DNA from 4 places in the Halolactibacillus sp. JCM 19043 genome. Region 1 is predicted to be linked to each of the others. Evidence: riboswitches for the same ligand, from Rfam matches in the RefSeq annotation. Region 1 holds a riboswitch; each other region holds the start of a gene.
The links. Region 1 has a riboswitch for S-adenosylmethionine ahead of JCM19043_RS05245 (O-acetylhomoserine aminocarboxypropyltransferase/cysteine synthase family protein). Riboswitches for the same ligand answer to the same signal wherever they lie in the genome.
Positions count from the first base shown of each region.

Region 2: another riboswitch for S-adenosylmethionine. It lies ahead of JCM19043_RS02320 (MetQ/NlpA family ABC transporter substrate-binding protein); the one in region 1 lies ahead of JCM19043_RS05245 (O-acetylhomoserine aminocarboxypropyltransferase/cysteine synthase family protein).
Region 3: another riboswitch for S-adenosylmethionine. It lies ahead of JCM19043_RS07660 (PLP-dependent transferase); the one in region 1 lies ahead of JCM19043_RS05245 (O-acetylhomoserine aminocarboxypropyltransferase/cysteine synthase family protein).
Region 4: another riboswitch for S-adenosylmethionine. It lies ahead of JCM19043_RS07210 (AMP-binding protein); the one in region 1 lies ahead of JCM19043_RS05245 (O-acetylhomoserine aminocarboxypropyltransferase/cysteine synthase family protein).

Region 1 is NZ_BAXD01000006.1:61,963-66,848, reverse strand. It holds partial or broken gene glf (UDP-galactopyranose mutase) at 1-900, shown strand, start outside; gene JCM19043_RS05250 (NusG domain II-containing protein) at 890-1,318, shown strand; SAM riboswitch class I at 1,428-1,532, shown strand; gene JCM19043_RS05245 (O-acetylhomoserine aminocarboxypropyltransferase/cysteine synthase family protein) at 1,673-3,349, shown strand; gene JCM19043_RS05240 (hypothetical protein) at 3,561-3,833, shown strand; gene JCM19043_RS05235 (GDSL-type esterase/lipase family protein) at 3,791-4,492, shown strand; gene JCM19043_RS05230 (YpmS family protein) at 4,518-4,886, shown strand, end outside.
Region 2 is NZ_BAXD01000002.1:131,907-136,792, reverse strand. It holds gene JCM19043_RS02335 (alpha-hydroxy acid oxidase) at 1-516, opposite strand, end outside; gene JCM19043_RS02330 (methionine ABC transporter permease) at 526-1,185, opposite strand; gene JCM19043_RS02325 (methionine ABC transporter ATP-binding protein) at 1,169-2,197, opposite strand; gene JCM19043_RS02320 (MetQ/NlpA family ABC transporter substrate-binding protein) at 2,211-3,011, opposite strand; SAM riboswitch class I at 3,104-3,209, opposite strand; gene JCM19043_RS02315 (nitrilase-related carbon-nitrogen hydrolase) at 3,399-4,088, opposite strand; gene JCM19043_RS02310 (iron-containing alcohol dehydrogenase family protein) at 4,085-4,886, opposite strand, start outside.
Region 3 is NZ_BAXD01000012.1:17,948-22,833, forward strand. It holds gene arsB (ACR3 family arsenite efflux transporter) at 1-193, shown strand, start outside; partial or broken gene JCM19043_RS07655 (AbgT family transporter) at 447-1,978, shown strand; SAM riboswitch class I at 2,166-2,269, shown strand; gene JCM19043_RS07660 (PLP-dependent transferase) at 2,377-3,219, shown strand; gene JCM19043_RS18785 (PLP-dependent transferase) at 3,216-3,473, shown strand; gene JCM19043_RS07665 (aldose epimerase) at 3,721-4,578, shown strand; partial or broken gene JCM19043_RS07670 (FAD-dependent oxidoreductase) at 4,873-4,886, shown strand, end outside.
Region 4 is NZ_BAXD01000010.1:61,492-66,377, forward strand. It holds gene JCM19043_RS07200 (VLRF1 family aeRF1-type release factor) at 1-588, opposite strand, end outside; gene JCM19043_RS07205 (VOC family protein) at 814-1,212, shown strand; SAM riboswitch class I at 1,266-1,368, shown strand; gene JCM19043_RS07210 (AMP-binding protein) at 1,479-1,979, shown strand; gene JCM19043_RS07215 (hypothetical protein) at 2,149-2,337, shown strand; gene JCM19043_RS07220 (MurR/RpiR family transcriptional regulator) at 2,334-3,146, opposite strand; gene JCM19043_RS07225 (cell division protein FtsQ) at 3,384-4,214, shown strand; gene JCM19043_RS15995 (ABC transporter ATP-binding protein) at 4,216-4,611, shown strand; gene JCM19043_RS16000 (AAA family ATPase) at 4,602-4,886, shown strand, end outside.

The DNA.
Region 1 (4,886 bases):
GAATCAATTCGCAGCATTCAACCGATTTACTAATACTCCCATCGCTAATTATCACGGGGACATTTATAACCTCCCCTTCAACATGAACACCTTTCATCAATTATGGGGTGTGGTAACACCTGATGAGGCGAAAGAAGTCATCGAACGTCAGAAACAACAAGCAGGTGTAACTCATCCAACCAACTTAGAAGAACAAGCGATCTCACTTGTTGGTACGGATATTTATGAAAAACTGATCAAAGGCTATACCGAAAAACAATGGGGTCGACTTGCGACGGAACTTCCAGCGTTTATTATTAAGCGCCTGCCAGTGAGATTTACGTACGATAACAATTATTTCAATGATCGTTATCAAGGTATTCCAACGGAAGGCTATACCCACATTATTGAACAGATGCTTGAAAAATCTGACGTTAGACTCGGTATTGATTTTTTTGATGATAAAGATCACTATCAACAACTGGCTAAAAAGACGGTCTTTACTGGGATGATTGATCAGTACTTTGATTACGTCGATGGCACCCTTGACTACCGGAGTTTACGGTTTGAAACAGAACTAAAGCCCATCAGTAACTACCAAGGAAACGCCGTTGTGAATTATACTGATTCGGACACACCTTATACGCGCATCATTGAACATAAACATTTTAATTTTGGGACGCAACCTGACACGATCATCACCAAAGAATATCCAAGTGATTGAAAAAGGGGGATGAGCCGTATTATCCTATCAACGATGAGAAAAATAATGCCCTCTATCTAAAATATAAACAACGCGCCGAAAAAGAAACGAACGTGATCTTTGGTGGTAGACTCGCGACGTATAAATATTATGACATGCACCAAGTGATTGGGGCCGCTCTTGAAACGGCTGAAAGGGCGTTAAGCCATGACCAATAAGTCGCTTCGTCAAGTAAAAAGCATTCTCACAATCAGTGATGCTTTTGTCATCTTGATGTTACTGATCATTTCTTTTACGCCACTCGCGATCTTTCACTACAGCTATGCCCAGTCGGCAGATGATACCGTCGTCGCTTATATCTCTATTGATGGCGAAATCGTTGATGAATTTATTTTAAGTGATACGACACCACATGAGCTAAAAACTTATTATCCTGCGGGGAATCAATACAACATCATTGAAGTTGATGAGACGCGGATTCGGGTAAAAGAAGATAATTCACCCGACCAAATCGCGGTGAAAACCGGTTGGATCTCGCGTCCTGGTGAGACGAGTATTTGTTTGCCACATAGACTCATGATTGAGATTAGAGGAGAGGCAAATACTGATACACCTACCGATATTAATGCGTACTAACAGGACATATAAGTTTATACACTTAAATCGATAAAAAATTTAAGAAATTCTAACTTATCACTTGACGAACGGGATGAAGTTCACTATAATCCATACTAACAACTTAAAACTCTTATTACGAGTGGCTGAGGGAATAGGCCCTGCGACGCCCAGCAACCCCTGCATAGGCAGAAAGGTGCTAAATCCTACAGATGTGACATCTGAGAGATAAGAGGAGGACATGTGCGGTTACAACACCCTCTTCTTATTTTTCAAAGAAGTGGGTGTTTTTTGTTTCACCCTCAACTTATCGCATCCGTGTCGTTTCTATATTCAGAATAAACAAATTTTTTATATTCTAAGGAGGAATTACTTATGACCCACAATCCCTTTCACATTCAAGGTGCCGAAACACAACTCATTCACGCCGGCCAACAGACCGACCCTACTACCGGTGCTGTTGCTGTTCCGATTTACCAAACCACCGCTTTTTCATTTAAAGACACCGAACATGCGCAAAATCTTTTCGCATTAAAAGAACCTGGCAACATTTATTCAAGGATTATGAATCCCACCGTTGATGCGTTTGAACAGCGCATCGCTGCATTAGAAGACGGCGTGGCCGCTGTTGGTGTTGCCTCTGGTATGTCAGCGATCACACTCGCTATTTTGAATGTCGCCGAAGCAGGGGATGAAATCATTACCGATAGTAACCTTTACGGTGGGACATATAATTTATTCGAGCGCACGTTACCGAAATACGGCATTAAGGTGATCTTCGTTGATGGAACTGATCCACAAAACTTTGAACAAGCCATCACCGCCAAAACAAAAGCGATTTTCGCTGAAACGATCACGAACCCATCACTCAACGTTTTTGACATTGAAGCGGTCAGTGATATCGCTCATAGCTATGACGTCCCACTCATTATTGATAACACGTTTGCAACGCCATATGGGGCTAAACCACTCACCTTTGGTGCGGATATCGTCGTTCACTCAGCGACGAAATGGATTGGTGGTCACGGAACTACCATGGGTGGGGTTGTCGTTGATGGTGGTCGTTTCAACTGGAATAATGCCCGCTTTAAAGGCTTTACTGAACCGGATGAGTCGTATCACGGCATTCGTTACGGCATTGACGCAGGCCCAGCAGCGTTTGCGATTAAATTACGCGTGCAACTGTTACGTGACATCGGTCCGTCACTTAGCCCACAAAATGCCTTTAACTTACTTCAAGGATTAGAAACATTAAACTTACGCATTAAGCGTTACCATGACAATACGAAGCGCGTCGCAGATTATTTAAACAACCACCCTCAAGTCGAATGGGTGAACTATCCAGGGAATGCCGATCATCCAGGATATGCGCTAGCGAATAAATATCTGATTGATTATTACGGCTCGGTCATTACTTTTGGTATTAAAGGTGACCGCGAGACCGGCCGACAAGTGATTGACCATGTGAACTTGTTCTATCATGTCGCGAATGTCGGTGATGCCAAGTCGCTAATCATCCATCCAGCGTCAACGACGCATCAACAGTTATCAGCTGAAGGGTTAGAACAAGCAGGCGTCTCGGAACAATTAATCCGTCTTTCCATTGGACTTGAAACGTCTCACGATATTATTGCTGACTTAGATCAAGCGATCGCTAAAGCAACGGAGACAACACCAACGCTAACACCTTCTACAGAGGATGCGATCTATTGGGCGCTTCATTCCCCGTTCGCACGTGAAGAGGGCCTCCGTCCAAAAGAAATTGTCGTCGTTGGTGATCCTACTCAACACGGTTGCTTAAAGAAAATTAAAAAATTAGGCTTCCATTATAAAACGTTCGACGAACAAGCAGAGATTATTGATATACTCTTTGTGACCGAACCTAATCAGCTAACAGACATTCCTGCCCACGCGAAAATCGTCTGGTTTAAAACAAAAGAAGATTATCAGGTACTAAAACAACAAGCTTTAGCTAACAATCAAGTCATTGTTGAAGGTGCGTGTCTCTTTGGTACGGCTAATAAAATCCGGTTAAATCCGCGTCGTGACTAGTACAAATATCTAGCGTTTTTCATACTTTCGACACCCTTTGATGAGCTTGAGCTGTCACTTTGACTGCTCAAGCTATTTTTCTTGTCATTTTTTGTCTATCTGGTTATTGAAACGTCTTATCAAGACTACTATAATAGAAAAGCAATCTTGTTTTAAAATCTGTTTTAAGGGAATATTATCAAAAGAACTTTTCTTTAAGGATGGATGTCTTATGAGTAATCATCGTAAAAAAGTACTCCTTATTATATTAGTCGGTCTCATCGTGGCGGGTAGTATCGCTTTCTTTATCTTTCGACCCCTGCCCATCTACGAAACGACCTCTATTCAACCAGAAGAGGAAAATATTACGACGGTCATTAACCAAGTCGATGAAAAAGATGAAGAAGTACAATCAAATGCGACTGATTTGTCACTCGACTTAAAAACAGCTGTAGAAGAAACATTAAGAATTTTCACACGGACCGATGTGAAATTACCGCCCTAGGCGATTCACTTACTCAGGGTGTCGGTGATGAAACAAATAGTGAAGGCTATATCGGTGTGTTGAAAGGTTACTTTGATCAAACGGACACACGCGTAGCTATTAATAACTTCGGAAAGCGTGGGAACCGGACGGATCAATTACTCACTCGCCTTACAGAGGAAGAAGCGATCATTGATTCCGTTGAAGAGGCCGATTTTATCCTCGTCACGATTGGTGCCAATGATTTAATGCAAGTAGTGAAAAACAACGCACTAAATCTCAACCTTGATGTGTTTAACGAAGAAGAACAAGCCTTTAAGACACGTCTCACTGACATTTTCGAGATGATTAATGATTATAACCCGGACGCAGAGATTTATTTGCTCGGTTTTTTCAATCCGTTTCTCGGCTACTTTGATAATGTCATTGCTTTAAATGAAATCTTGACTTCTTGGAATCAAACTGGTAAGGAAGTGATTGAATCGTATTCGAATGGGCATCACATCGATTTATATGATTTATTTGCCCTCAAAGATATTTCGCTGTTAGCCGATGACAACTTCCACCCCAATAAAACAGGCTACACCTTAATTGGGGCACGGGTATACAACTACCTTAAACAGGATATTGACACATTAACGAGCGAGTTAAGCTCAAATAATGTATCACCAGAATCCTAACAAAGAAAGCTTGTAGAATGGACTGATGATTGTGAAAGAAAGTTTTATCAACTCAATAAAGAAAATGACGACATGGCACCGCCGCTTTATCTTACTAGCTCTCATTAACGGCGTCTTGATTGTCACCTTGTTCGTATTTCTCCTCCTCACACCTCCTGTGTCTGATGCTTTACCTGATCCAACGTATCAGGAGGAATTAGGGGCAAAGTTCACAGTAGAAACGACAAAAAGCGATCTAAATGATTTAATTAATACGTATATAAATCAAGTACTGAAAACAAACCAGGCTAATTTTGATGTTATTGTGGATAACGATATTCAACTGAATGGGGAACTATACGCGTTCGGCGTGCCTATTCCACTTCGAGTGACGATGGACCCGGTCGTCATGGAC
Region 2 (4,886 bases), on a different contig from region 1:
ATCGTGCGAAAGATCAATTTCACGTCTTCCTAAGACAGGCGTATCAACGGTAATCACAAGACCTTTGACACCGGCTTGTTCTGCTCGTCTCACCAAGCTATAAGCCACATCGTCATCACTCGGCCAATAGAGCTGGAAGTAGTGATCACTCTCCGTCATTACTTCACTAATATCTTCGATACTAAAGCTCGCGACCGTACTTTGGATAAACGGAAGCCCTAATGTATTTGCCGCGCTCGCACTTGCCCGTTCACCACATTCATGCACAATCGTATGAAACCCAATCGGCGCCAACAAAATAGGCGCTTGAATGGTTGAATGTAATAATTCTACAGATGTATCCACATGAGAGACATCTCTCAACAAGCGAGGGATTAACCGGTAACGATTAAACTGCTCGGCATTATATTTAAGACTAACCTCACTACCAGCCCCACCGGATAAATAACCAAAGGCATTGCGTGAAAGTTGTTGTTTAGCTATCGTCTCCCATTTATCTGTCGTTTTTAACGTCATCGTATCACCTTAATCTTTCTTCGCCTTTTGACTGAGGACGTTACCTAACGTTTGAATACCTTGAATCAGAATAATCAAGATCACAATCGTCACATACATGACTTCAGGTTGATAACGCACATGCCCAAATCGATAAGCCACATCCCCGAGACCACCCGCACCGACTAAGCCTGCCATCGCTGTTGCGCCAATGAGCCCAATTACCGCAATCGTAATCCCTAAAATAATCGATGATTTCGCTTCGCGAATCATGACGTGCCAAATGATATGGAGTGGTTTAATCCCCATCGCCTGATACGCTTCAATAACACCTTGGTCGACTTCGAGTAAAGAAGATTCCATTAATCGGGCTAAGTACGGCGCGGTAAAGATAACAAGTGGCACGATCACGCCTCTAACGCCCATCGATGTTCCAACGATGGCCCGCGTAAACGGTAATAAAGCAAATAGTAAAATAATAAACGGAACCGAACGAATCGTGTTAATGACAATGTTCAGTACCCGGTACAACCAAATATAACGCTTGCCATTCGTTCGACTAATGACGAGTAACACACCGAGTGGTAAGCCAATCAGAATTGAGAAAAACAAACTGATGGTCACCATTTGGAATGTTGCTAGTGTTGCTTCAATAATGGTTGTACCCCACCGTTCAATAAATGCCGTCATGGATGACCACCTCCCTTACAATAACACCTTGGTCCGTTAAGTAATCAATGGATTTCGTCGTTTCTTGAACTGACCCTTTAATATGCGCACGTAGTTTTCCAAATGTCTGATCTTTTAACTCAACAATATTCCCAGATAATATATTTGTTTCAATCTGATAACGGTTTGAAATAACTGATAGACTCGGGCTCTCTGTGGCACTGCCAACAAACGTTAAATCAAGAATTGGCCCTTCTTTTTGTAGATCTTTAATAATGTGCTTCGGTGTTTGACTTGGAAAGATACTTTCGACAAAGCGTCTCGTTGTTTGATGCTTCGGTTCGGTATATAAATCAACAACCGGACCTTGTTCAATGATTTTCCCGTTTTCCATAACCGCCACGCGGTCACAAATCCGCTGGATGACATGCATCTCATGGGTAATAAGTAGAATCGTAATCCCAAGTTCTCGGTTTATTTTTAATAGTAGTTCAAGAATTTGATCGGTTGTATCTGGATCAAGGGCACTTGTCGCCTCGTCACTCAACAAGATATCTGGCTCATGTGAGAGCGCACGGGCAATGGCGACCCGTTGTTTTTGTCCACCTGAGAGTTGATTCGGATAGACATCCGTTTTATCACTCAGTCCAACAATCTCTAAATACTTTTTTACTCGCGTTTTGATTTCATTTTCAGCAACACCCGTAAGTTTCAGTGGAATCGCGATGTTTTGATAGACGGTGAGCGTTTTTAATAAATTAAACCCTTGAAAAATCATCCCAATCCGTTGGCGTTTCTTTCTAAGTGCCTCTTTTGATAACGTCACTAAGTTATCGCTATCAATAATGACATCGCCTGATGTTGGCTCTTCTAAAAGGTTGGCCATGCGAACGAGGGTACTTTTACCCGCCCCGCTATAGCCAATCACACCAAAGATTTCACCTTTTTCAACGGTTAAGCTCACATCATCCAGCGCTTTCACATCAGATTTCCCCGTCTTGAATACTTTTGTAATATGTTTAAGTTCAATCATTTAAGCTACCTCCTTACCATGAGGCAACAACAGATCCTTCGAATGTGTCCTCAATAAATTGTTTGATTTCGTCCGATTGATAAATATTAATGAACTTCTCAACGACAGGGGCGTCGACATTTTCTTCTCTTGCGACAATTAAGTTCACCCAAGGTGAGTCACTTGGTTCGATGTAAATCGAATCCTCTGTTGGAACAAAACCATGTTCAATCGCAAAGTTTGTATTAATCGCAGCCGCATCGACTTCTTCTAATTGACGCGGGATTTGAGATGCTTCAAGTTCAATAAATTCTAAGTTTAATGGATTTTCTTCAATATCAATGACCATGGCCTCAGCGCCTACACCCTCTTTTAAGGTGATGAGTCCGGCATCTTCAAATAACATTAAGGCACGCGCCCCGTTCGTTGGGTCGTTCGGTAACGCAACCGAGTCGCCTTCTTCTAATTCACTAACGTCACTAATACCTGTTGAGTAAATCCCCATTGGGAAGTTCACCGTTGTTGCGACGGCTTCAATCTCATAACCACGATCGCTTTTCGCATTATCTAAAAACGGTTGGTGTTGATAGCTATTTAAATCAAGTTCACCCTCATCGAGTGCCGTATTTGGAATCACATATTCAGTAAACACTTCAATATTGACGGTTAAGCCTTCATCAGCCGCGAGTTCTTTTACCTTTTCTAAAATCTGTTCATGTGGACCCGCTGTCACCCCAACAGTGACTTCATCTTCACTTAAGGCACCTGCTTCACTGCCACATCCTGCCAGTACGACTAATACGACTAAACCAATCAAACCTAATAACTTTCTCATTGTTACTTCCCCCTTATTTGTTCCCGGACCCCTCTGGAAATTAAAACGCCTCAATTTATCAAGTGATAAATTGAGGCGTTAAATGTTGTCTCAACTTATCTGTCATCCCTAACTAGGGCTGCTGGATTTGGCACGAGGACATACATGTCTGTTGCCGAGGCTTCAAAGGGCCAGTCCCTCCACCTCTCTTGATAAGATCCGGTCAATATTTTTTTGTTGAGACTTACTTTACACAGTATCAAATGAAAAGTCAACACAATTTTCTAAACTTTTAAAACTTTTCGTGAATGATCCCTTATTTTAAACGATAGAGATCAGGACGTCGATCTTCATAAACAGGAATTTGTCGTCTGATTTGCTTTACCTCAGCTAAATCAATCGTAGCTGTCAGTATCCCGGTTTGATCATCTGCTTCACTGATGACTTGACCCCAAGGTCAATGACCATCGAATGACCCGCAAACGTATTATTGGGATCACTCCCGACACGGTTACATGCCACAACATAGACTTGATTTTCAATCGCACGCGCAATCAGTAACGCTCGCCAATGATCGAGGCGTTGCTTCGGCCACTCGGCGACAACATATAACAGGTCAACGTCTTCCAGCATCTGCGTTTTAATCCACTCCGGAAAACGAATGTCGTAGCAAATCACGGCCGCAGATGTGACACCTGAGAGAGTGAAAACACCACATTCTTTTCCTTCCGCTAAGAAATTTTCTTCATCCATCAGTCGAAACAAGTGGACCTTATCATACCAAAAAACGACCTCACCCTCACGGGTGATGACCGGGAGCGAATTATAAAACTTCCCGTCGCGCTTGGTTGGCACAGAACCGGCAATAATATCGACGTTATACTGTTTCGCCAGTGTTTTAATCGGCGTCAACATATCATATTCAACTACCTCTGCTAAACGATCTAAGCTATAGCCCATTGGCCAAAACTCTGGTAACACAACGGTATCAACATCAGCATCAAGGTGGTTAAATTGCTTGGCCACTTCTTGTAAATTAGCTGTTACATCACCAAACTGAATATCGATCTGAAGACAAGCGATGCGTCGCTTGATCATTTGGCATCATCCTTTCTCAAACGCGAGACATGTTGTTCCAATTCACTCATCGCATGATGGACGAGGTCTGGTGTGACCTTGCCTAATAAGTGAATCGATTCCACGTCACGTGTCGCATGACGCGCGACTTGTTGCCATTTTTCTTCAAGGTCTGTTTGAATCCCTAAATCAAAGAAGCTCGTCGGTAAACCGAGTGCCTGGTAAAATGGCAGCAGGTGATTAACCTCATCCCATTCATCAAACAGCGCCAGTTGGACTAAAATCCCATAACTCACTTTATCCCCGTGCAAGTGTTGATGTGTTTCTTCTAATACGGTAAGGCCGTTATGAATCGAGTGCGCACCTGAAATTCGCCCGTAATGTTCACCAAAACCACCGACCATGCCACTTGCTAAAATAATCGTATCGACAACTTCAATAAATCGATCAGTAATCTGTTTAGCTTTCTGGTCATTCAGCGCTGCTTCCCCGTAGGCAAGCAGCACATCTTGACATAACTTCGCCGCATGTTGACTCACTTTTACCGCAATCGGTTGATGCGGTAACAATGCCACGAGGGGTTTCGCTTCATACCACTTGGCGATCGTGTCACCAATGCCGGCCCGTAAGTAATCCGCCGGCGTTTGAATCAGAATCCCTGGTTCCACCGCCACCATAAAAGCCGCCTGGTCAAATACGACATGATCAGTAAACACGCCGTCTTCAGTGTAAAACACACTTAAGGGGGTGACCGCGGCACAGTTTGATGCGAGCGTTGGTACAATAAGGTATGGGAGCCCCATTGCCGCGGCCGTTGCT
Region 3 (4,886 bases), on a different contig from region 1:
TGATATTGCCGCCCCTGCGGGCATGATTGGCGCCTCAAACTTCTTTGAGCTTTCCGTTGCGGTCGCGATCAGTTTGTTTGGTGTGACTTCACCAGTCGCCCTCGCGGTCACCGTTGGGATTATCGTAGAAGTCCCTGTGATGTTAATGCTAGTGAAAATTGCGAACAACACCCGTCACTGGTTTCGCGCATAGTTCACATAGGTAAAAGTAGAGCCCTTGTAGTTTTTTGAGGGGCTCTACTTTTTTCTGTTAAAGTCGAGATAATAGAAAATGAAACAGAATGAAATGTCAGAAAAAAAAAGAACTTTTTTAACATTAGAACTATTGGAAATAGCCTTTTCAAAACGGATACAGATAGCTATAATGGACACTATTGCGATAAAAAAGAAATGTCGCAAATTATCTAAAAATTATATTAATTCAGCTTTGAAGGGACGTTTTATTTATGTCAGAAAAGAAAAAAGGTCTGTTTCAACGATTTTTAGATATGATCGAAACAACTGGTAACCGTTTGCCCCATCCGGTAACCTTGTTTGCGATTTTGTCAGTCGTTGTTTTAGTCGCATCAGCCATTGTGGCGGCGACAGGCGTCAGTGTCGAACATCCAGGGAACCCTGGGGAAATGATTGAAGCCAAAAATCTTCTTAGTCGTGAGGGTGTCCAATATATCTTTACAGCGATGGTTGATAACTTTATTAACTTTGCGCCATTAGGTGTGGTGCTTGCCAGTATGTTAGGGATTGGACTTGCTGAGCGTAGCGGCTTAATTTCAGCGGCTTTACGAGGATTTGTTTTATCAATTCCAAAGTCACTCATTACAGCCGGATTAGTATTTGCCGGGATTATGTCATCACTTGCCTCTGATGCAGGTTATGTTGTGCTCCCTCCACTTGGTGCGGTTATCTTTATCGCGCTTGGCCGTCATCCGATTGCGGGTATTGCCGCTGCTTTTGCGGGTGTCTCTGCCGGGTTTAGTGCAAACTTACTCCTAACATCACTTGACCCGATGCTTGCGGAAATGACAATTTCAGCAGCAGCAATTATTGATCCAGCTTATGCGGATAATATGAACGTAGCGATGAACTATTACTTTGTCATTGCCTCTGTGTTCTTGCTTACGATTGTCGGTGCGCTGGTCACAGAACTGATTGTTGAACCACGCTTAGGAACGTTTAAAGGTAGTGTCAATAAGGATGATTTAACGGAGTTGTCAGCACTCGAGAAAAAAGGCTTACGTTATAGTGGGTTAAGTCTACTCATCACGGTCATTGTGATTGGGTTACTCGTCGTACCAGCTAACGGTTTATTACGTGCGGATGACGGTGGCGTCATTTCATCACCCTTTATGTCATCACTCGTACCAATCATTATGATTATGTTCTTTATTCCAGGTCTTGTGTACGGAAAAGTAACGAAAGTGATTAATACTGATACTGATATGGCGAATAAGCTGTCAGATACGATGGCTTCCATGGGCATGTTTATCGTGCTTGCCTTTACCGCAGGTCAGTTTGTTAGTTACTTTACTGAATCAAACTTAGGTTTACTTATTGGGGTTGCTGGAGCTGAATTTTTAGATTCAGTAAAATTAGGTGGAATTGTCCTAATTCTGTTGTTTATTCTTATTTCAGGCTTTATTAACTTATTTATCGGTTCAGCCTCTGCTAAATGGGCGATGATGCACCGGTATTTGTGCCAATTATGATGCAACAAGGTTACTCACCTGAACTCACACAAATGGCTTACCGGATTGCCGATTCAACCAGTAATATTATTTCACCGCTGATGCCTTACTTTGCGATGATCATTGTCATTATGCAAAAGTATAATAAGAAAATGGGGATTGGAACGTTGATTTCAACGATGTTCCCATACACCATCTTCTTTACACTCGGTTGGTTGCTCATGCTTATTGTTTGGATGTTATTTAGCTGGGATCTTGGGCCAGGTTCTCCGATTAGCTATATGATGAACTAGTTCGTAATATTGATACTTTCACATTGAATAAGCGAGCTTTTATAGAGACATCTCCAAGGCAAATGCTTTGGAGGTGTTTTTTTGATCCGTTAGATTAAAGAATTTTCTGAATAGTACTTGTTTTTTAATCAGAAAGTCGTTATCATATAGTATAAACCATATATGGATTTTTCAAACAATTACATACTTCTTATCAAGAGAGACGGAGGGATTTGGCCTGTGATGTCTCAGCAACCTCTCTAATTTAGAGGAAGGTGCTAAATCCAAAAGGCATAGACCTAAAGATAAGAGCGATTAAGACCTAAGGCGCTCTCTTAACTGTTAAGAGGGCGCTTTTACTGTTTAGGTCAAAAACGCAACGACTTTTAAGAAGTATTAAACTAAAGGAGGCGCATCGCATGTATCAATTAGACACGTATTTTTCACAACTCGGCAACAAGCAAGAACCGAGTACAGGCGCGGTCACTTATCCTGTACACTTATCAACAGCTTATCGACATAATGATCTTCATGAATCAACAGGATTTGATTACACAAGGACAAACAACCCGACCCGAGATACGCTAGAACAAGGCTTTGCGGCAATCGAATCAGGCGCGGGGTGTTGTGCAACGTCTTCGGGTATGGCAGCCATTCAACTCGTATTATCGCTATTTCAATCAAATGATGAGATGATTGTCTCAAGTGATTTATATGGTGGGACGTATCGTTTGTTTTCAGACTATGAAGCGCGCTTTCAATTGAAATTTACATACGTCGATCCGCTCAATATACAGGCCTTCACGGATACGATTACCGATAAAACCAAAGCCATCTTCGTAGAATCGGTGACGAATCCATTGTTGAAACAAGTGGATGTCAAAGCGCTAGGGGACTTGCTTAAAGAACGAGATATCTTATTCATTGTTGATAACACATTCTTAACCCCATATTTACTAAAGCCATTAACGCTTGGAGCGGATATCGTCATTCACAGCGCAACAAAATATTTAGCCGGGCATAATGATTGTTTAAGTGGGCTTGTGGTGGCGAAGGATGAAAAAGTCTATGCGTCATTATTTCAAAGTCATAATGCGAGTGGTGGGACGTTAGCGCCGTTTGATTGTTATTTGTTAATGCGCGGGTTAAAGACGTTACCACTGAGACTAGACCGTCAAGTAGAAACAGCTAAACGACTCGCGCAATATTTACGTGCGCATCCTTCTATTAAACAGGTCTATTACCTGGAACGGGTGCAATGATTAGTTTTGAATTAGAAAAGGCCGCTCATATTAGCCCGTTTCTTCGATCACTTCAACTGATCAGTTTTGCTGAAAGCCTAGGCGGTGTGGAAAGCTTTGTGACCTATCCTTTTACCCAGACACATGCCGATATGCCAGTCGCTGTTCGCAAGGAAAGAGGCATCACGGATACGTTACTGCGTCTTTCTGTTGGGACTGAGCATATCGATGACTTGTTGAACGATTTGGCTCAAGCTATACGTCTTTTAAAATAATATAATGAAGAAGAAGGTGGTCTCTAAACAATGAGACGACCTTCTTTTTTTATGTGGGCTGTTAATTTTCTGTTATTTTCTTTTATATTAGAAAGGGAGTAAGGTTATGTGATTATTTTCACTTGAGTGGAGAATAATTGTCTGAAAACAACGATTTTTTTAAGATAGTCTGTTATAATGTAAATGTTGTGTAAAAAGAGAGAGCAACTTAGTCATTTAATTCATTAATGCGAGGGGCGATTTATTCATGTATACGATTGAGCGATTTGAGAAAGACATGTTTACAATGTATCAATTAAAGCACCCAACCGGCAACAGTTGGATTACGGTTTGTCCAGAACGTGGCGGTATCATTACAGGTTACGGCACAAACAATGAAGAACGGTTATACTTAAATGAAGCAACGTTATTTGACCGTAAACAAAATGTTCGTGGGGGGATCCCCGTGTTATTCCCGATCTCTGGTCAACTAAAAGATAAGCAGTATCATTGGGGCAATCAGACGTATGATATGCCAAACCATGGACTCGCAAGAATTCATCCCTGGGAAGTACTTGAGACGTACAGCGATGAAGAACATGCGTTTATTTCTATTCTGTTTAGAAGTAGCTTAAGTACAAAAGCTGTGTATCCGTTTGATTTTAAGGTAATCTTTACTTATACACTTCGTGGTGATCAGCTATTGATTCATCAATCTTATGAAAATTTATCCGATACACCGATGCCAATCTATCCGGGTCTACACCCGTACTTTAAATCAGATAAAAAGGTTGTCGGTTTAGATATTCCAACTAAAACGTATTATGATTATAACGATGAAGAAGAAAAAGCCTTTACTGGTCAAATCGATTTAACACATTTAAAAGAAGCGGTACTTTTAGAGAATACCCATACACAAGTTAAAGCAACTGTGGACCAACAGTCGATTAATATGGAAATGGACGAACCGTTTCATTATACTGTCCTGTGGACCGAACAAGACCAACGCTTTGTCTGTGTCGAACCATGGACGAGAAAAAATGGTGAATTAAATAGACAAGAAGATTTAATTAAAGTACCAGCTAGAGATACGTTCGATACGTGGGTCAGCTTTCAAATTATTTAATACTAAAAACGTACACATGGTGTCTTAGACAGGATGTGTACGTTTTTTCTTTCTCTTTTTTTATTTTTCTCCCTTTTATCGCTACTTCATTTTAACTAACGAGATCTCAATCGCCCTTTGTTTCAGCTAAATAACGGGAAAGTTAATTCATACTAACAGAGAGGCAAGAAAGAGTGCAAGGTAACTCTTGACTCAACATACCCCTAGTGGTATAATAATTATTGTGAACAATATCACTTATATAAGTTTGTTGAAAAATACACAGGTCTTAACATTCGAAAGGGGAAAGAAATTATGGGTAAAAGAGT
Region 4 (4,886 bases), on a different contig from region 1:
AATAAATTGTTCGCGCAAGTTGATACTTTTACCTGCATTTGCCCCTGCTGAGGTATGGTTACGGTTAACGGCAGGGTGTTTACGCCAATCTTCTGTATCTAAATCCAGTTCATAGACCACGGTGTCAATCAGTTTACCTAACTCTGTTTCAACAAGTCGAATCGCTTCTTTTTGGGTCAGGATGACACCTGCTTTTGGATATTCTTGATGCAGTCTGACGAGCTGGTCAACTTTCGCGATTTCTTCCCAGAAGAATTCCGTTTCAACCGGTATTTGTAGGATGTCACTGTAAACAAATTCATCCGGTGTTGCGATAATAATGACGCTTTTCTTTAAATCTAATTCGTTTTCTTTAAAGAAATCTTTGACGGCTTTTTTTACTTGTTGGAATTTTTTTAATTCATCTTTATTGTCTTCGGTGTCTAAGTATTTTTCAAAACGATTGAGTCCATTTTTTAAATGTATCCGCCATTCGCCACCTTGTTGGTCAGGGTCAGCCGGATCCGTGTTTAAATACATTGTAAAGAATTTTTCTGGACTTTCTAAGTATAAACTTTCGAGTTTTTTGATTGTTTTCTTGATGGTCATGTAAAAGCCTCCATTCAATCATTTTTTTCTGTCCTTACCCTGTATCTAACCGAAATATGAAAGCGTTAAACATTTTACGGGTAATCTTTCTAATCTTTCTGAAAAATATCGTAAACGCTGAAGCGGCATTGACAATTTTACGTTATAATGGAAAGAAAGACGTTTATATTTTCATGTGGATGAAACGTCAGGAGAATACATGTGTAACTTGTAGGAGGAATGATTATGACTTTACTTTATCCGTGTTTAATGTTTAGAGGTGAGGCAGAACAAGCGATGCGCTTCTATGTGGGGGCTTTTAAAGGGGCAGAAATATTAGAATTGATGCGCTATGGCCACGGGAGAGAAGCAGACCAACATAAAGTATCACGAGGGATTATCACCTTACATAATCAAACCGTGCTTTGTTTTGATAGTATTGTCGACCATCCCTTCACGTTTACTCCAAGTACTTCACTTGTGATCGAGTGTGAGTCATTAGAAGAATTAAAAAGATTATATGATTACTTAGCCGTTAATGGAGAAGTGTTAATGCCATTAGATACGTATCAATGCCATCAACAGATGGTTTGGTTTAATGATCAGTTTGGTGTGAGTTGGCAACTTGTGTATTTTGGCGTATAACCTCTTTACAATTACGGAATTTATGTTATAATTTTCTAAAACAACTGCATAGGTGTTTATCACGAGTGAACGAGAGATCTGGCTCTAAGACTTCACGGCAACCTACATGAGTAAGGTGCCCCAACCAGCAAAGCAGAAGGCTTTGAATGATGAATGTTCGTTATGAAATTAACACGCATTCAATTAATGGATGCGTGTTTTCGTCATTGATCGCCTTTCTTATCACAATGTTTCATACGAATGTATAGAGAGAGGAATGATGTGAGATGGTAAGAACCGATTTAAAAGAGCCGTTATTAGATCACCGCTTTGACGATGCGCCAAAAACGAATGCGGTTTTTCATTTAATGGATCAGCATGTGGAATTAGGGCACGGATTCGTGCCGTGTTTGATCGAATCAGAACCGGTAAGTCAGTCAATGTCCTTTGGTGACTTTCAAGCAGCTGTAAATAACTATAGTAGGATCTTTCAAGATAATGGTATCTGCAAAGATGATAAAGTCCTTGTCTTACTTAAAACAGGTAAGGTGTTTCACCAGACATTGCTTGCGATTATCCGTTTAGGTGCGATTGCGGTCGTTTGTGATCACGAAACAGCGTGTGTGACACAAATCGCAGAAAAAGAACAGATTAAGATTATTGTGACAGACTATACGTTAAGACGGTTGATTGAAGTGAACCGACTAACGACGTTACAACAGGTCATGTTTACGGAACATATGAATCAGCTCACCCAAACAAATCAAGCACTTGATGTAGTTGGGTAAGGGCAAGTCAGCCGATGGTCATTATATATGACGGGGAGGACCATTTGTGTTATTGTCATGGACATATTGAGTGTTTCGTTACACTCTCAGATGACTATTTAATTCAGACTGAAGAAACCGTGCTCGTTCCCGCTTTAACGTACACCCATCCACTGTTTTACTGGTTGGCATGGATCCAGCGGCTGGTGTATATATCGGCCCCATTCATGCGAAGACAGTAGAACATTTAGTGGGTTTTGTGGCATTAATAGATGAAGATACTTTTGGCTGCTTAGTGAAAGCAGACTGTGAGTTAGAAGCACTAGCGTTTGACCAACAAAAGCTCGTCGGACTCTTGCGCCAGTGTGCGCAAGGTTAACGTGGTAAAAATGCCTTCAATTCTGACCTTAACGCCACTAAAGCCTCGGCTGTTGTCTCAGCTGTTGTTTCTTTAATTAATGCTTCTATTAAACGTTCAATTAAATACGTCGGTCCGATCATCGAGTGGAATTCATTCGGCTTCCCGCGATCGGTGAGAAATATTAGCAGTGCCGGGTACTGGTCTGCTAAATTATCTTGGTCAGTTAAGCCGATGGTCTTGATGCTTTTTTTCTCCGTGACGTGTAATAACGCCTTTGTCTCATTGATCAATCTTGAGAAACTGAAAAAAATGACTGTATCGGTTGGTTGTAAATGCAACAACGTCTCCATGAGTTCACTACCTCCTTCAGTGTGAAGTTCGACGGGAATCGCTAAGCGGCGCAGGCGATAAAACAATAATTCGCCCAATCCTTTCGTGACCCCAAAACTAAAAATATGAACGGTTGAGGCTTGTTTGATTAAATGAACGAAGCGGCTCACGTACGTATTTGCAAGACCTGTTTCTGTTTTGTATAAATAATCGAGTAACTTTTGAAACCTCATCGGTCCTATCGACGAGGTTTCTTTTGCTTGTTGTAACTTGTTTTGTGGAGAGGAAGAAAGCTTATGAATATGCGCTTGTTTAAAGGTTTTGTAATTTCTGTAACCAAGCACCTTAAAAAAACGCGACACTGTAGCGTTACTAATCTTTAAGTCATTAGCAATTTCTTCTTCCGTTTTAAGTAGAGCTTGTTGGGCCTGTCTATTAAAGTAGTCGGCAATTTTCATTTGATTCGGTGTTAAGTTTTTCGTTGGAAAGTTAAACATTTATTTCGCTCCTTATCATAACGGTATGTAGCGTCATTATAGCAAAATCCGTGCAGTGAAAAGCGGGAATGTAAGAAACTTTACATAATGTTTAAAGATGCACAATATTTTACAGCGTCTTTACATGACTCATATACTAGCTTCATCTCCGACCGATATACTTAACGTATCACTTAATTAAAGGAGCTGTTTCATTTGAATACACATCAACGCTTTACTTTAACACAGTCACAAAAAATGATGGTGTTTATTTTGTCGATGTCGCTTTACGGACTATCTAACATGATCACCGAACTTATTCCGAAGTTTTACTTAGGGCCGATTGAATTGTCGGTTGAGTACTTTGCTTTTATTCCTCTTAGCTTAGCGATGATTTTCCATCCCTTATACGCGGCTATTGGCGCAAGTTTAGGTGAGGTGATCTTCGGTGAGATTATGCTAGGGCAGTTTGGTGGGATTGGTGAGTTAGAGAAGTTTATCGCCTTTTCACTGGCGATTTTTATTGCAGGGGTCAGTGTCCGTAACCCGGAAAATAAAAAACAAGTCGCGCTTGGAGCGATGGTTGGTGTAATCCTGCACCAGTTTATAAGTATGAGTGTTGATATTTTAAAAGTATGGGTGGGGGTTGAAGAATTAGAAGCGGTCGAAGGTTTGGCAGAAAGTGTTGTCGTGATTGAAGGACTTGCATTTTTAAACGACGTGCTGTTTTCAGGTATTTTGTTCGCCTTACTCCCCACGCTATACCTTGTACCAAGACTCTACGGTAAGATTGAGCCTTTGTTAGGGATGAAGCCACGAAAGAATGATTTACAACTTGGCTTATCAGACATTGTTACCGTACCGTTTGTACTCGCGACGGTCGTTCTCGGTAGTTTAAGTTTCTTATTTGAGTATTTATCAGAAACGACGTTTGGTTGGGAGTGGGAAGCCCCGCTCGTGGACCGTTTTGGTGAGTGGATTGTCTTTCCAATGATGGCTATACCGGTCATTGTCGCCCTTGTTGTTGTTAGCTATTTGGTCAAACGCAAAGGACGAAAAGACACTGACGGTTATTCGGAGGTTGTTTAACATGACACATCAATTAACGATGACAGACGTGACCTTCACTTATCCAGGGCAGAACAGTCCACAGCTTAAAAATGTGACGCTATCGATTAAAGAAGGGACGTTTGTGGCGATTATGGGTGGCAACGGTAGTGGGAAAAGTACGCTCTGTAAATGTTTGAATGGTCTTATTCCTCATTACTATGTGGGCGACTATGCGGGTAAGACAACCGTTAATGGTCATGATACAACAAAAGTGTCGGTGTCAGAGTTATCTAAACACGTTGGGTATGTGTATCAGGACTTTGAGAATCAACTGGTGAGTCCAAGAGTATTAGATGACGCTTGTTTTGCACCGTTGCACTTTGGGCTGAGTGACTTTAAAAGAAGAGGAGAAAGGCGCTTGAACTTATGGCCATAAGTCATCTAAAAGACCGTTACATTTGGCAACTCAGTGGTGGTCAAAAGCATTTACTGGCGCTGAGTGGGATTTTAAGTTTAGACCCGGATATTATCATTGTTGATGAACCGGTCAGTCAACTCGATCCCTTTCATGCGGAGGTCATCTATAAACAATTACAAGCGCTGCATCAACAAGGAAAAACGGTTATTGTGATTGAGCATCATGCCTCGTTTGTTGCCCGTTATGCTGAAGAAGTCATTTTAATGTGTGAGGGTGAAGTTCTAGCTCATACA